DNA from 2 places in the Planococcus shenhongbingii genome. Region 2 is predicted to be linked to the other one. Evidence: a T-box and tRNA genes for the amino acid it is inferred to sense, from the RefSeq annotation. Region 2 holds a T-box; the other holds one or more tRNA genes.
What was found. A T-box is a leader RNA that pairs with one kind of tRNA and senses whether it is charged. The one in region 2 lies ahead of ileS (isoleucine--tRNA ligase), so its partner is inferred to be a tRNA-Ile.
Positions count from the first base shown of each region.

Region 1: it has a tRNA-Ile gene. The T-box ahead of ileS (isoleucine--tRNA ligase) is inferred to sense a tRNA for this amino acid. The anticodon was not compared.

Region 1 is NZ_CP129235.1:1,327,224-1,334,597, reverse strand. It holds gene menH (2-succinyl-6-hydroxy-2,4-cyclohexadiene-1-carboxylate synthase) at 1-214, opposite strand, end outside; gene menD (2-succinyl-5-enolpyruvyl-6-hydroxy-3-cyclohexene-1-carboxylic-acid synthase) at 214-1,911, opposite strand; gene QWY16_RS06660 (isochorismate synthase) at 1,898-3,289, opposite strand; tRNA gene QWY16_RS06655 (tRNA-Glu) at 3,831-3,902, opposite strand; tRNA gene QWY16_RS06650 (tRNA-Ser) at 3,909-3,999, opposite strand; tRNA gene QWY16_RS06645 (tRNA-Asn) at 4,004-4,078, opposite strand; tRNA gene QWY16_RS06640 (tRNA-Ile) at 4,080-4,156, opposite strand; tRNA gene QWY16_RS06635 (tRNA-Gly) at 4,174-4,247, opposite strand; tRNA gene QWY16_RS06630 (tRNA-Phe) at 4,255-4,330, opposite strand; tRNA gene QWY16_RS06625 (tRNA-Asp) at 4,348-4,423, opposite strand; tRNA gene QWY16_RS06620 (tRNA-Met) at 4,428-4,504, opposite strand; tRNA gene QWY16_RS06615 (tRNA-Ser) at 4,555-4,647, opposite strand; tRNA gene QWY16_RS06610 (tRNA-Ile) at 4,664-4,740, opposite strand; tRNA gene QWY16_RS06605 (tRNA-Met) at 4,749-4,822, opposite strand; tRNA gene QWY16_RS06600 (tRNA-Ala) at 4,842-4,917, opposite strand; tRNA gene QWY16_RS06595 (tRNA-Pro) at 4,924-5,000, opposite strand; tRNA gene QWY16_RS06590 (tRNA-Arg) at 5,029-5,105, opposite strand; tRNA gene QWY16_RS06585 (tRNA-Leu) at 5,141-5,229, opposite strand; tRNA gene QWY16_RS06580 (tRNA-Gly) at 5,258-5,332, opposite strand; tRNA gene QWY16_RS06575 (tRNA-Leu) at 5,339-5,423, opposite strand; tRNA gene QWY16_RS06570 (tRNA-Lys) at 5,447-5,522, opposite strand; tRNA gene QWY16_RS06565 (tRNA-Thr) at 5,532-5,607, opposite strand; tRNA gene QWY16_RS06560 (tRNA-Val) at 5,620-5,695, opposite strand; rRNA gene rrf (5S ribosomal RNA) at 5,705-5,820, opposite strand; rRNA gene QWY16_RS06550 (23S ribosomal RNA) at 5,943-7,374, opposite strand, start outside.
Region 2 is NZ_CP129235.1:2,645,272-2,652,645, reverse strand. It holds gene ftsA (cell division protein FtsA) at 1-252, shown strand, start outside; gene ftsZ (cell division protein FtsZ) at 309-1,487, shown strand; gene QWY16_RS13110 (YggS family pyridoxal phosphate-dependent enzyme) at 1,788-2,456, shown strand; gene QWY16_RS13105 (cell division protein SepF) at 2,456-2,935, shown strand; gene QWY16_RS13100 (YggT family protein) at 2,956-3,219, shown strand; gene QWY16_RS13095 (YlmH family RNA-binding protein) at 3,284-4,072, shown strand; gene QWY16_RS13090 (DivIVA domain-containing protein) at 4,165-4,680, shown strand; T-box leader at 4,724-4,940, shown strand; gene ileS (isoleucine--tRNA ligase) at 4,984-7,374, shown strand, end outside.

The DNA of each region.
Region 1 (7,374 bases), 1.3 Mb from region 2:
GTTCCATCGTATAGCGTGCAGAATCTTCCGGTGAATCCGTCAGGCCGTGGCCAAGCAAATCAATCAGAACGATTTTATATTCCGGTAAAGCTTTCTCAATTCCACGCCATGTTTTTGTGCTTCCAGTAAAACCGTGAAGAAAAACAATAGTGGATTTCTTGTCAAAGTTTAACACTTCTAGATGGTAGCGAACATCTAAAATTTGAATCTCCATTACTTCGACAGCTCCTCGCTAAACCGGTTCCACAACTTCCGATGGACCTCCACATTTTGTTGCCTGTCTGTAAAAACTTCAATGATTTTTACAAGCTTTTGCTTGTGGCTGCGCAAAGCCGAAATCAACTCTTCTTTCGAGTGCACTGCTGCATACTCAGTATCATACATATTCGCTGCATCCTTAAAATTCATCCCTGTCGGCGTGCCGAACAAATCTTCAAAATACCGCTCTTCCTGCGATTGCGGCAAGTAAGAGAAAATTCCTCCGCCATCGTTGTTCATGATAACAATGGTCAAATCCGTATCTTGCATTTTCGAAGCTATCAAGCCATTCATGTCATGCAGGAATGACAAATCGCCGATAAATAAATACGTCGGGCGTTTTACTGCTGCCTGAACACCAAAAGCTGTCGAGACAACTCCGTCAATACCGTTCGCACCCCGGTTTGCATAAATCATCACATCACGTCCGTTGGTTTTGAAAAACGTATCCAAGTCCCGAATTGGCATACTGCTGCTGACGACGAGATGACATTTATCCAGTTCGTCGAAAAATATCTTTGCCAAGACGCCTTCATCGAGTTCGTTTTCACAATGCTGCTCCACCAATTGCCAGTACAATTTTGATGCCTGCTGCCATTTAACGGCATAGGCATTTTCTTCTTTGGCTTTGATTGGCAGCTGCCATAAGCTTTTTGCTGCCGCTTGGATATGATGGGTTACAACAGACTGGGCATCGCGCATCATCGGGCTTTCATCAAACACGACATAATTTTTGGGTTTGATTGCGGCTAAATACAATGTCAGCGGTTTCGACACCGGTTGAGGACCAATTCGGATGACCACATCTGGAATCATCGCAGCTTTGAACTGTTCACTTTTCAAAATGGCATCATATGAATCGATGATCAAATGCTGATTATCCGGTTTTACATTAGTACGCAAATTGGACAATGGATCTGCCAGAACCGGCCACTGCAAATTCTGTACAAATTCCCAAAAGGTTTCCGGCATAGGAGCAGTCATTTCTCCGACCACCAATACCCCTCTCTCTTGTTCCAATAACCCCTGCAAAAATCCCTCTGTTTCTTTATTTATTATAAGTTCACCAGTGAAATGCATCATTTCGCCCCGGCTTACATAGCTCTGCTCAAAGTCGATGCGCAGCGGTTCACGAAATGGCACATTTATATGGACAGGCCCTTTTGGTTCTGTCTTTGCTGTTGCAACTGACCGGTGGAGATGGCGAGCCAGGAATTCCAATAGATTTTGTTCTTCCGGCATCGGCAAATCAGCAGCCCATTTCACATGGGAACCAAATAAATTGATTTGATTAATAGCTTGCGGCGCACCGACTTCCCGCAATTCAGGCGGCCGGTCTGCTGTCACGACCAGTAATGGAACCCTTGCATAATAAGCTTCTACAACAGCAGGAAAATAGTTAGCAGCAGCCGTTCCTGAAGTGCAAAGCAGCATGACCGGCTTGCCGGATGCTTTAGCCATTCCCAGCGCAAAATAAGCCGCAGAACGCTCATCAATCTGCCGGTATACAGTCAAACCTTCTTGTTTCATACATGCGTAAGCAAGCGGCGTTGACCGGGAACCCGGGCTAATGACCACATCTGTGACGCCTAAGTGTATAAGTGAATGTGTAAAAGCTGATACATACTCTGTTAACGATTTACGATTCGTCACTCAATTGACCTCCAAGCGCACGAAGCATTGGTCTAAATTTAACCCAAGTTTCTGCATACTCCGACTCAGATGTAGAATCTTCTACAATCCCGCCTCCTGCATACAAATAAGCTTCTTTTTCGTTCAGCAGCGCTGACCGGATGGCTACTGCAAACTCGCCGTCGCCTTTTGCATCTATCCAACCGATTGGCGCAGCATAAAATCCTCTGTTCATCGTTTCATACTGGCGGATCAAGCTCAGCGCTTCCTGTTTCGGTTCACCGCCAAGAGCCGGGGTAGGATGCAAATCCTTAACCAAATCGAACAAAGTCGAATCTGGTTTCAATTCTCCTTCAACCGGTGTATAAAGATGCTGAATATCCCTTATCTTCATTAATTTAGGTGTTTTTGGCACAAACATATGGGAACTATGCTCGTTAAAGACTTCACTGATCATGTTAACCACAAATTGATGTTCCGAGCGGTTCTTTTTGTCATTCAGTAATTCATTGCCAAGCTTTTCATCCTTTTCCACCGTGTTGCCTCGGGGAGTGGAACCTGCCAAACATGTAGACAGGGCTAACCGGTCCTTCACTTTTACAAGCCTTTCCGGCGTAGCACCGAAGAACAATTGATTTTGTGCTTCCAAACCAAATAGGAAACTTTCAGGCTGTTCTTCAGATACTTGATAAAGAGCCGACGCAGATGAAAGCGGCTGCTCAAATTCTAATCTCAGGGAACGTGCAATCACCACTTTTTCGGCTTGTTTTGCTTTAATGAGAGCCGTCACTTTAGTAATCGAGTCCATGTATTGCTCTTTCTTAATTTCAGTACGTTCCACTACGAGCGGTTTTTGGTATTTCGGCCGTTCCATAACTTGGGCAGCATGGATCAGCCGATCACGTTCTTTCCGCAAAGCCTCAAATGCATTGAAGGTGGCGTCTTCATTTGTAATTAAATTGATGCTGACATACGCCTGATCATCTTTAATTATCATTTGAAATGATGGCACTGCAAAATAAGCTTGTGGAAAATGGGTCCATTCGCTTTGATTTTCATTTAACGGATCAAATGAAAATCCGCCAAATAATATGGGTTGCACATCTGCTTCTTCATTAACAATCTGGCTGCACAAATTCTGCCAATCTTGCTTGATTTCTTCAAACCGTCCATGATGATTTGGTGAAGCAAGAACATGGGCATGTCCAAGCCCAACTAAGGTAAATGTCTTTTCACGATTTTGCCAGAACATTCGCTTTCCTTGATAATGCTTATCCCCTGCTTCAAAAAATGCCAACGCCGACATTCTGGAGACTTCAATTGTTTCTGTGTAAAAACTGTACGCAAGATATCGCGTACTCGTATATTTTTCTGTCGATGAATTCTGTTGTGGATTCATCTTTTTCCCTCCGTTTTAAACTCGTTGCGTAAAAAATCGCAATCTGCTTCACTTTTTAATCTCTATCTTCTATCATACTCTTTTCTATTAAATTGAGCACAACATTTGCTGTATTTCCAATGAAATTGAAGGTGAATACAAAGGGAAAATTGTACAGAACGACACAATTATTTTTAGCTGACAATGGCTGCCTGGATGATTCAATAAACTTGTCTTTTAACCTTGAAAGACTTTTGTAAAGAGATTCTCAAAGTCATGCCAATCATGATAAAGATAGCAGCATTGTCTTTAGAAGTATTTTTTTGTATTGACTAGAGAGGTATGGTTTCTACCTATTGCTTTTTTAGCTGTTTTTCTTTGTAATGTGTTTGCCATTGTCATAATCGGTATAACCATACATAGCTAAACTTCATTTAAAAAGAATTATCGTTCCATTCAAGCCATTAGCAATAAAAAAAGAGCCACTTTAAAATCAAGTGACTCCTTTATTGAACTTTATCAAAAAAAGAGACATGCATTAGAATGCATGTCTCTTTTAGTATGACCCCTACGGGATTCGAACCCGTGTTACCGCCGTGAAAGGGCGGTGTCTTAACCGCTTGACCAAGGGGCCAATTACTGGCGGAGAAGGAGGGATTTGAACCCTCGCGCCGGTTTCCCGACCTACACCCTTAGCAGGGGCGCCTCTTCAGCCACTTGAGTACTTCCCCAGTATGGCTCCGAAGGTAGGATTCGAACCTACGACCATCGCATTAACAGTGCGGTGCTCTACCACTGAGCTACTTCGGAATGGTGGGCCTAAATGGACTCGAACCATCGACCTCACGCTTATCAGGCGTGCGCTCTAACCAGCTGAGCTATAGGCCCATATGTATAATAATTAATGGAGCGGGTGAAGAGAATCGAACTCTCATCATCAGCTTGGAAGGCTGAGGTTTTACCACTAAACTACACCCGCAAAAAAATGGTGGGTCAGGACGGAATCGAACCGCCGACACTTAGAGCTTCAATCTAATGCTCTACCAACTGAGCTACTGACCCATTTTGTTATGTAAAAATGGCGGTCCCGACCGGGATCGAACCGGCGATCTCCTGCGTGACAGGCAGGCATGTTAACCGCTACACCACGGGACCATTTTGGTTGCGGGGGCAGGATTTGAACCTGCGACCTCCGGGTTATGAGCCCGACGAGCTACCGAACTGCTCTACCCCGCGACAATAATATAGAAGAAATAAAAATGATAGTCCACACATTTTGAAAAAAATGGAGGAGGAAGAGGGATTCGAACCCCCGCGGGATTTGACTCCCCTGTCGGTTTTCAAGACCGATCCCTTCAGCCAAACTTGGGTATTCCTCCGTGCTAATAAAATGAATGGTGGACCTTGCAGGACTCGAACCTGCGACCGGACGGTTATGAGCCGTCTGCTCTAACCAACTGAGCTAAAGGTCCTAAAAAAGTGGCGGCAGAGGGGATCGAACCCCCGACCTTACGGGTATGAACCGTACGCTCTAGCCAGCTGAGCTACGCCGCCAGGATCTTTATTATATAGTTGGTGGAGCCTAGCGGGATCGAACCGCTGACCTCCTGCGTGCAAGGCAGGCGCTCTCCCAGCTGAGCTAAGGCCCCATTGAATGGTCGGGAAGACAGGATTCGAACCTGCGACCCCTTGGTCCCAAACCAAGTGCTCTACCAAGCTGAGCTACTTCCCGAACTGAATTGCTGAGTGGTGAAAAAATATGGCGCGCCCGAGAGGACTCGAACCTCTAACCGCTTGATTCGTAGTCAAGTACTCTATCCAATTGAGCTACGGGCGCATATGATGAAAACCTACGGTTTTTGCAAAACCAAATGGTGCCGAGGACCGGAATCGAACCGGTACGGTAGTCACCTACCGCAGGATTTTAAGTCCTGTGCGTCTGCCAGTTCCGCCACCCCGGCATAGGGTCGGCTATTGGTGCAAAAAAATTGGAGCGGAAGACGAGGTTCGAACTCGCGACCTCCACCTTGGCAAGGTGGCGTTCTACCACTGAACTACTTCCGCAAAAAATGGTGCGGGTGAAGGGAGTCGAACCCCCACGCCCGAAGGCGCTAGATCCTAAGTCTAGTGCGTCTGCCAGTTCCGCCACACCCGCGTGGCAATGAAATTGTGAAAAAATGGTGAGCCATGAAGGATTCGAACCTTCGACCCTCTGATTAAAAGTCAGATGCTCTACCAACTGAGCTAATGGCTCGAACAGGAATGGTGCCGGAGAAAGGACTTGAACCCTCAACCTACTGATTACAAGTCAGTTGCTCTACCAGTTGAGCTACTCCGGCGACAGAGAAAAATGGTGGAGGATGACGGGATCGAACCGCCGACCCTCTGCTTGTAAGGCAGATGCTCTCCCAGCTGAGCTAATCCTCCGTTATGTATGCCCAGCAATGTCCTACTCTCGCAGGGGGAAACCCCCAACTACCATTGGCGCAAAAGAGCTTAACTGCCGTGTTCGGGATGGGAACGGGTGTGGCCTCTTTGCCATCATCACTGGACTGTTTGGTTTTTAAAAGACAAGGTTTATTATACCAATCCCCGATGGGATTGCAAGCTTTTTTTGAAAAAAACTTGTGCCTTGCGCCTTCAAAACCGGATATGCGACATTGAACAAACGTATTTGGTTAAGTCCTCGATCGATTAGTATTCGTCAGCTGCACGCGTCGCCGCGCTTCCACCCCGAACCTATCTACCTCATCGTCTTTGAGGGATCTTACTTGCTTGCGCAATGGGAAATCTCATCTTGAGGGGGGCTTCGTGCTTAGATGCTTTCAGCACTTATCCCGGCCACACATAGCTACCCAGCGATGCCCCTGGCGGAACAACTGGTACACCAGCGGTGTGTCCATCCCGGTCCTCTCGTACTAAGGACAGCTCCTCTCAAATTTCCTGCGCCCGCGACGGATAGGGACCGAACTGTCTCACGACGTTCTGAACCCAGCTCGCGTACCGCTTTAATGGGCGAACAGCCCAACCCTTGGGACCGACTACAGCCCCAGGATGCGATGAGCCGACATCGAGGTGCCAAACCTCCCCGTCGATGTGGACTCTTGGGGGAGATAAGCCTGTTATCCCCGGGGTAGCTTTTATCCGTTGAGCGATGGCCCTTCCATGCGGAACCACCGGATCACTAAGCCCGTCTTTCGACCCTGCTCGACCTGTCCGTCTCGCAGTCAAGCTCCCTTGTGCCTTTACACTCTGCGAATGATTTCCAACCATTCTGAGGGAACCTTTGGGCGCCTCCGTTACTCTTTAGGAGGCGACCGCCCCAGTCAAACTGCCCGCCTGACACTGTCTCCCACCCCGATCAGGGGTGCGGGTTAGAATTTCAATACAACCAGGGTAGTATCCCACCGACGCCTCCCCCGAAGCTGGCGCTCCGGGCTCAAAGGCTCCTACCTATCCTGTACAAGTTGCACCAAAAGTCAATATCAGGCTACAGTAAAGCTCCACGGGGTCTTTCCGTCCTGTCGCGGGTAACCTGCATCTTCACAGGTACTATAATTTCACCGAGTCTCTCGTTGAGACAGTGCCCAGATCGTTACGCCTTTCGTGCGGGTCGGAACTTACCCGACAAGGAATTTCGCTACCTTAGGACCGTTATAGTTACGGCCGCCGTTTACTGGGGCTTCAGTTCGCACCTTCGCTTGCGCTAAGCACTCCCCTTAACCTTCCAGCACCGGGCAGGCGTCAGCCCCTATACGTCACCTTACGGTTTGGCAGAGACCTGTGTTTTTGCTAAACAGTCGCCTGGGCCTATTCACTGCGGCTCTCTCGGGCTGTTCACCCTACCAGAGCACCCCTTCTCCCGAAGTTACGGGGTCATTTTGCCGAGTTCCTTAACGAGAGTTCACTCGCTCACCTTAGAATTCTCTTCTCGCCTACCTGTGTCGGTTTGCGGTACGGGCACCTCCCGCCTCGCTAGAGGCTTTTCTTGGCAGTGTGAAATCAGGGACTCCAGGGCATACGCCCCTTGCCGTCACCGCTCAACGTTATGGAAATGGGATTTGCCTCATTTCCCGCCTCACGGCTTGGACGCGCTCAACCAACGG
Region 2 (7,374 bases):
CGCTTGTTTGTGCCGGAATATATCGGCGTGCGTGAGCCTCAATATACAACTGCTGTAGGCCTTATCCAATATGCTTACATGGAAGATATGTTCTATGGCAATGTAGGAAGTGGAGCTGCTTTATCCGAATCAGTTAAAATTGAGCAAGAACAGCAGCAGCAACCGCAGCCTAAAAAGCAGAGACAACCGAAGCAAAATGGCGAAGGCGTCGTCACAAAAGCCAAAAAAATGTTCGATAGATTCTTTGAATAAAATCAACGTTGCATTATGCTTACTATAAAAGCTGAGCAATTTTAGGAGGAAAAAGAATGTTGGAATTTGACACAACAGTTGATGCACTAGCAGTTATTAAAGTGATCGGTGTTGGCGGCGGAGGAAACAACGCGGTAAACCGTATGATCGAACACGGTGTCCAAGGCGTGGAATTCATTGCTGTAAATACAGATGCACAAGCATTAAACCTTTCACTAGCTGAAGTTAGACTTCAAATCGGCGGTAAACTGACTCGCGGACTTGGAGCAGGCGCTAATCCAGAAGTCGGCAAAAAAGCCGCTGAAGAAAGTAAAGAGCAGATTGAAGAAGCTCTTCGCGGAGCAGATATGGTATTTGTTACTGCAGGAATGGGCGGGGGAACCGGTACAGGTGCTGCACCTGTCATCGCTGGAATCGCAAAAGAACTTGGCGCTTTGACTGTAGGGGTAGTTACTCGCCCATTCACGTTTGAAGGCCGCAAACGCGCTACCCAAGCAATCAGCGGAATTAGCACGATGAAAGAATCGGTTGATACGCTAATCGTTATTCCAAACGATCGTTTGCTTGAAATCGTTGACAAGAGCACTCCGATGCTTGAAGCATTCCGTGAAGCGGATAATGTTCTTCGCCAAGGGGTTCAAGGGATTTCAGATTTGATCGCCGTACCGGGTCTTATCAACCTTGACTTTGCCGATGTTAAAACAATTATGTCCAATAAAGGATCAGCTTTGATGGGCATCGGTGTCTCTTCAGGTGAAAACCGTGCTTCAGAAGCTGCAAAAAAAGCTGTATCAAGCCCATTGCTTGAAGTTTCCGTTGACGGAGCAAAAGGCGTCTTGATGAACATAACAGGCGGGTCTAATCTTAGCCTTTATGAAGTTCAAGAAGCTGCTGATATTGTAGCATCTGCTTCAGACGAAGATGTGAATATGATCTTTGGATCTGTCATCAACGACAACTTAAAAGATGAAATTGTGGTAACGGTTATCGCTACAGGCTTTAATGAAGAATTGCTGCAGCCGAGAACGCCAAGAGGATCAGGATTAAACTCAAGCCGAGTGCAGTCCATCCAACAGCAAACTCCACCGCCTTCGCTTCGTGAAGCACGCCGCGAAGAACAGCGCCGTGAAGAGCCGACATACCCTGCTTACCAGCAAGAGCCTGTGCGCCAGGAAAAACAGGACGATGCATTAGATATCCCTACGTTCTTGCGCAATAGACAAAAAAGAAGATAATAGAACAGCTGCCTGTGGGCAGCTGTTTTTTTGTGACTATTTTTATTATGGGGTTTATGGCAAAGAGCTGTCGTTGAAAAAGAGTTCAATCAAATTATTCACGTTCTCTCTCCGGTCTTCAAAATTAACACGATGCAATCGTAAAAGCATGTACACAAATGCCTCTTTCACAACTATGATTAAGAAAAACTATTCGGATTTCCTAACATGGCTTTGAGAATAGGGCATAATTGATAAAAAATCTGTTACTTGGTACAATAAGTTGAACATCTATAGAAAAGATAGAAAAGTTGTGAATCCATGAAAGCCATTAAACCAGTGTATGAAGAAATCAAAACTCAATTAAATAATATCCAGCCGGATATTCAGGTCATTGCAGTCACTAAACAGGTGGGCATTGAGCGCACGGAAGAAGCGATTGCAGCAGGAATTCGCCATATTGGCGAAAATCGTCCGGAAGGGTTGTTGAAAAAACGGCAGGCGATTAAAGCAGATGTGAACTGGCATTACATCGGCAACTTACAGACAAGAAAAGTCAAAGAGGTCATTGACCAAATTGATTATCTGCATTCTTTAGACCGAATGAGTTTGGCGAAAGAAATTCAAAAACGCGCTGCTCATCCGGTGAAATGTTTTGTGCAAGTAAATGTTTCTAAAGAAGAGTCTAAAAGTGGTTTGTTTGCTGAAGAAACCTTGGATTTTGTAAAATCACTGAAAGCCTTCGATAAAATCCAAGTAATCGGATTAATGACGATGGCGCCAAACACGACAGACGAGACTGAGATCCGCGAAGTATTCAAAGGATTAAAAGCGCTGCAACTTGAAATTGCTGCTGAAGGATTGAGCCATGCCCCTTGCACTGAATGTTCAATGGGAATGTCGAATGATTATGAAATTGCAGCGCAAGAAGGAGCAACTTTTGTGCGTATTGGAACTGCATTAGTTGGGTCAGAAAGTGAGGCAAAGTGATGAGCATTAAAAACAAATTTAAAAACTTTTTTTACTTGGAAGAGTTCGAAGAAGAAGAGCCGCCGGCAGAACAGCCGAAGCAACAAGCAGCTTCACGCTATGAAAAACCTGCAACAGTTCAAACAGAAATTCGCAAACAATCAAATGAACGGAGACAAAAAACAGTGGAAACAAGTGCACCTAATTTGATCAGCCTGCAAAGTGCAGTCAAATCTTCAAAAATGATTTTAGCTGAACCGAGAGTTTATGCAGAAGCTCAAGATATTGCTGAGAATTTAAAAAATAAACGTGCCGTTGTCGTTAATTTGCAGCGGATTGAAAAAGACCAAGGCTTGCGGATCATTGATTTTCTAAGTGGCACCGTGTATGCACTTGGAGGGGATATTCAGCGCATCGGAACGGATATTTTTCTTTGCGTGCCGGATACGGTTGAAGTAGACGGAGCAATATCTGATTATTATTATGACGATGAACAATAAAAGAGGTGGATGAACAACCAATGATAGCTCTATTGAATTTAATCTTAATGGCTATAAATATATACTCATTTATTTTGATTGCCAGCATCTTAATGAGCTGGCTGCCAAATGCGAAAGAATCAAGTATTGGCCAAATGCTTTCCCGCATTACAGATCCGTACCTTGATATTTTCCGGAGGTTTATTCCTCCGCTTGGCATGATCGACTTTTCTCCGATCGTCGCAATTTTCGCTTTGAATCTTGCAAGCCGAGGCATAGTTGTTCTGTTTTCTTATTTCGTCTAATAACCTCACGATAAGTGAGGTTTTTTGCTTGAAGCCCATTTAATTTCGTAAAGGAGCCATTCCCATGGATTCATTATTTCAGCATTTCAGAAAAGACGAGCAGCCGTTCATTGAACAAGTCGCTGGCTGGATGATTGATGTAGAAGACCGCTATACGCCTAAGCTGACTGATTTTCTTGATCCTCGCCAGCGGTTTATCGTAACTTCTGTCATCGGAGGTTCAAATGACATCCAGATGGCCGCGTCGGGATTATTTAAAGACGCCGAAAGACAGCGTGTGTTGTTGTATCCATCTTATTATGAAGTGCAAAAAGAGGATTTTCAGATCACGGTTTTTGAATTGAATTACCCGACCAAATTTGTTACTCTCCAGCATCCGGATATATTAGGCTCCATGATGTCGATTGGCCTGGATCGCAGCAAGTATGGTGACATCCGAATCAAGGGCCAGCAGATTCAGATTGCCGTTGCTGATGAAGTCAGCGCATACTTGCAGGCGAACTTTACAACGGCTGCAAAAGTGAAAGTGCATTTAGAAGAGGTAAGTTCTGACAGCGATTTTATAAATGTGACAGAAGAATGGACGGAAGAAAGCCATACAGTCAGCTCTCTGCGCCTCGATACGGTCATTAGTTCAGTCTATAATATTTCCCGCCAAAAAGCGGCTGCTTTAATCTCTGGAGGCAAAGTAAAAGTGAATTGGACCGTCCAGGAACAGCCAGCATTTGAATTGAATGAATCGGATATGATATCATCTCGTGGGTATGGACGTGTGAAAATGGTGGAAATCGAAGGCCGTACCAAGAAGGATAAAATCCGTCTGCTGATTGGCCGATTAGAGAATAACAAATAAGCAGTTTGAAAAAATGCGAAATATTACTGATATTTACTGCTACGGACTGTATAATGTAAAGAAACGAAGATAATTAAGGAGAGGTGCCCTAAATGCCATTATCCCCGCTGGATATACATAATAAAGAGTTTAGCAGAGGATTTAGAGGATATCAGGAAGACGAAGTAAACGAATTCCTGGACCAAATCATCAAAGACTACGAATTATTATTAAGAGAAAAGAAAGAATTAGAGGATCGTTTGGTACAGACAGACGAACGTGTCGGCCATTTTACAACGATCGAATCCACTCTTCAAAAATCAATTGTTGTTGCACAGGAAGCTGCTGAAGAAGTTCGCCGGAACTCACAGAAAGAAGCGAAACTTATTATTCGTGAAGCTGAAAAGAATGCTGATCGCATTGTCAATGAATCATTGACGAAAGCCCGCCGCATTGCGATGGAAATCGATGAGTTGAAGAAGCAGTCAAAAGTGTTCCGCAGCCGTTTCAGAATGCTTGTTGAAGCACAATTGGACTTGATTGACACAGATGATTGGGAAACATTGATGGAGTATGATATCGATACGACCAATCTGGATAAACTGGAAGAAAAGAAAGAAGTTTACTGAGCTTGACGCAAGAACTTCTAACTTCTATAATTACGTCATATATTAAAAAGCGTTGACGGAGACAGTACTCTTTATAATTCGATAAAGCGAGTCAGGGACAGTGCGAGCCTGATGAAGAATGTTTTGAGGAAAATCACTCTTGAGCAGAATTGGTGAACCGATTGAGTATCCAATTCCGTTTCCACCACGTTACGGTGTTCGAGTGGCAGCAATAAGCTGCAACAAGGGTGGTACCGCGAGTTTAGCTTCTCGTCCCTTTCCAGGGATGGGAGGCTTTTTATTATGTCTACAGGAGGAATTACAATGGAATATAAAGATACATTATTGATGCCGAAAACAGATTTTCCGATGCGCGGCAACTTGCCGAACCGGGAACCGGAAATGCAGAAAAAATGGGAAGAAATGAACATTTACCAAAAGTCGCTGGAGCGCACGAAAGGCCGTCCTTTCTTCATTCTTCATGATGGACCTCCATATGCCAACGGCGACCTTCATATGGGACATGCCCTAAACAAAGTATTAAAAGATATGATCGTCCGTTCACGTTCGATGATGGGATTCCATGCACCATACGTGCCAGGCTGGGATACACATGGATTGCCGATTGAACAGGCTTTGACCAATAAAGGGGTTAACCGCAAAGAAATGTCTCTTGCGGAATTCCGTAAACTCTGCGAAGAATATGCTTACGAGCAAATCGATAACCAGCGTGAGCAATTCAAGCGGATCGGCGTCCGTGGCGATTGGGAAAATCCTTATGTGACCTTGAAACCTTCTTATGAGGCCCGCCAAATTGAAGTATTCGGCAAAATGGCAAACAAAGGCTATATCTATAAAGGGTTAAAACCGGTTTACTGGTCTCCGTCGAGTGAATCTTCACTGGCAGAAGCGGAAATCGAGTATCAGGATAAAAAATCACCTTCTATCTATGTATCATTCAAGGTAATTGATGGAAAGGGCGTCTTGGCAGAAGGTACGAAAGTTCTAATCTGGACAACGACTCCTTGGACAATCCCGGCAAACCTTGGAATCACGGCACACGCTGATTTCAACTATGTTGAGGTTTCTGTAAATGGATCATTGTACATGGTTGCACAAGATTTATTAGAAGTAGTGGCGAAAGAAATTGAGTGGACGGATTATGAAGTTGTCCGAGAGTTTAAAGGGGCACAGTTAGAGCATATCCTGACACAACACCCGCTTTATGACCGCACTTCTTTGATGATGCTCGGTGAACACGTTACGACCGATTCCGGTACTGGATTTGTCCATACAGCTCCAGGACACGGGGAAGATGACTTTTTGGTCGGCAAGAAATACGGTTTAGACGTTCTTTGCCCTGTTGACGAAAAAGGCATAATGACAGCAGAAGCTCCAGGATTCGAAGGCCAGTTCTATGACAAGGCCAATAAATCCATCACTGAAGCGTTGGATGAAGCGGGAGCTCTTGAGCATCTAGAATTTATCACGCACTCGTATCCACATGACTGGCGGACGAAAAAGCCGGTTATCTACCGCGCGACTGCCCAGTGGTTCGTGTCTATCGAGGCGTTCCGGGATCAAATCTTAAAAGCGATTAACGAAACAACTTTTACACCGGCATGGGGCGAGACGCGCCTATTCAATATGCTGCGTGACCGCGGTGACTGGAATATCTCGCGCCAGCGTGTATGGGGAGTGCCGATTCCGGTATTCTATGCGGAAAACGGTGATCCAATCATCACAAAAGAAACTATCTCTCATATCGCTGATTTATTCCGCGAAAACGGATCCAATATCTGGTTTGAACGTCCGGCAGCAGAATTATTGCCGCCGGGATTCACGCATCCAAGCAGCCCGAATGGGATTTTCATCAAAGAAACGGACATCATGGACGTATGGTTCGACTCGGGTTCTTCACACCAAGGTGTGCTTGAAGAGCGGGAAGATCTTCAATATCCGGCAGACTTGTACTTGGAAGGCTCTGACCAATACCGCGGATGGTTCAACTCATCATTGACAACTAGTGTTGCGATCAATGGCATCGCTCCATACAAAGGAGTGTTAAGCCACGGTTTCACGCTTGACGGAAATGGCCGCAAAATGAGTAAATCTTTAGGGAATGTTATTGTTCCTGCTAAAGTAATGAATCAGATGGGTGCAGATATTCTTCGCCTTTGGGTAGCTTCTGTTGATTACACGGCTGATGTGCGTGTATCTGATGATAACTTCAAGCAAGTTTCTGAAGTTTACCGCAAAATCCGCAATACACTGAAATTCCTTCACGGCAACTTGGCGGATTTCAACGAAAAAGAAAACCGAGTGGCATTTGAAGATATGCGTGAGATGGACCAGTACATGGTCATGAAACTGCAAAAAATGATTGAAACGGCTCGCAAAGGTTATGAGACGTATGATTTCTCATCAATCTACCATGCATTAAATGGTTATTGCGCAAACGATTTAAGTTCATTCTATTTGGATGTCGCAAAAGACGTCGTTTATATCGAAGCTGCTGATCATCCGCATCGCCGAGCTATGCAGACCGTTATGTTCGATTCGTTGATGGCCATCTTGAAATTAGCTACGCCAATCATTCCGCATACAACTGATGAAATGTGGGGCTATTTAGGATTCGTGGAAGAAGAAAGCGTTCAGCTGACTGATTTCCCGGAAAGTGAAATGAACCCGGCATTTGCAGATCTTGAAGTGAAA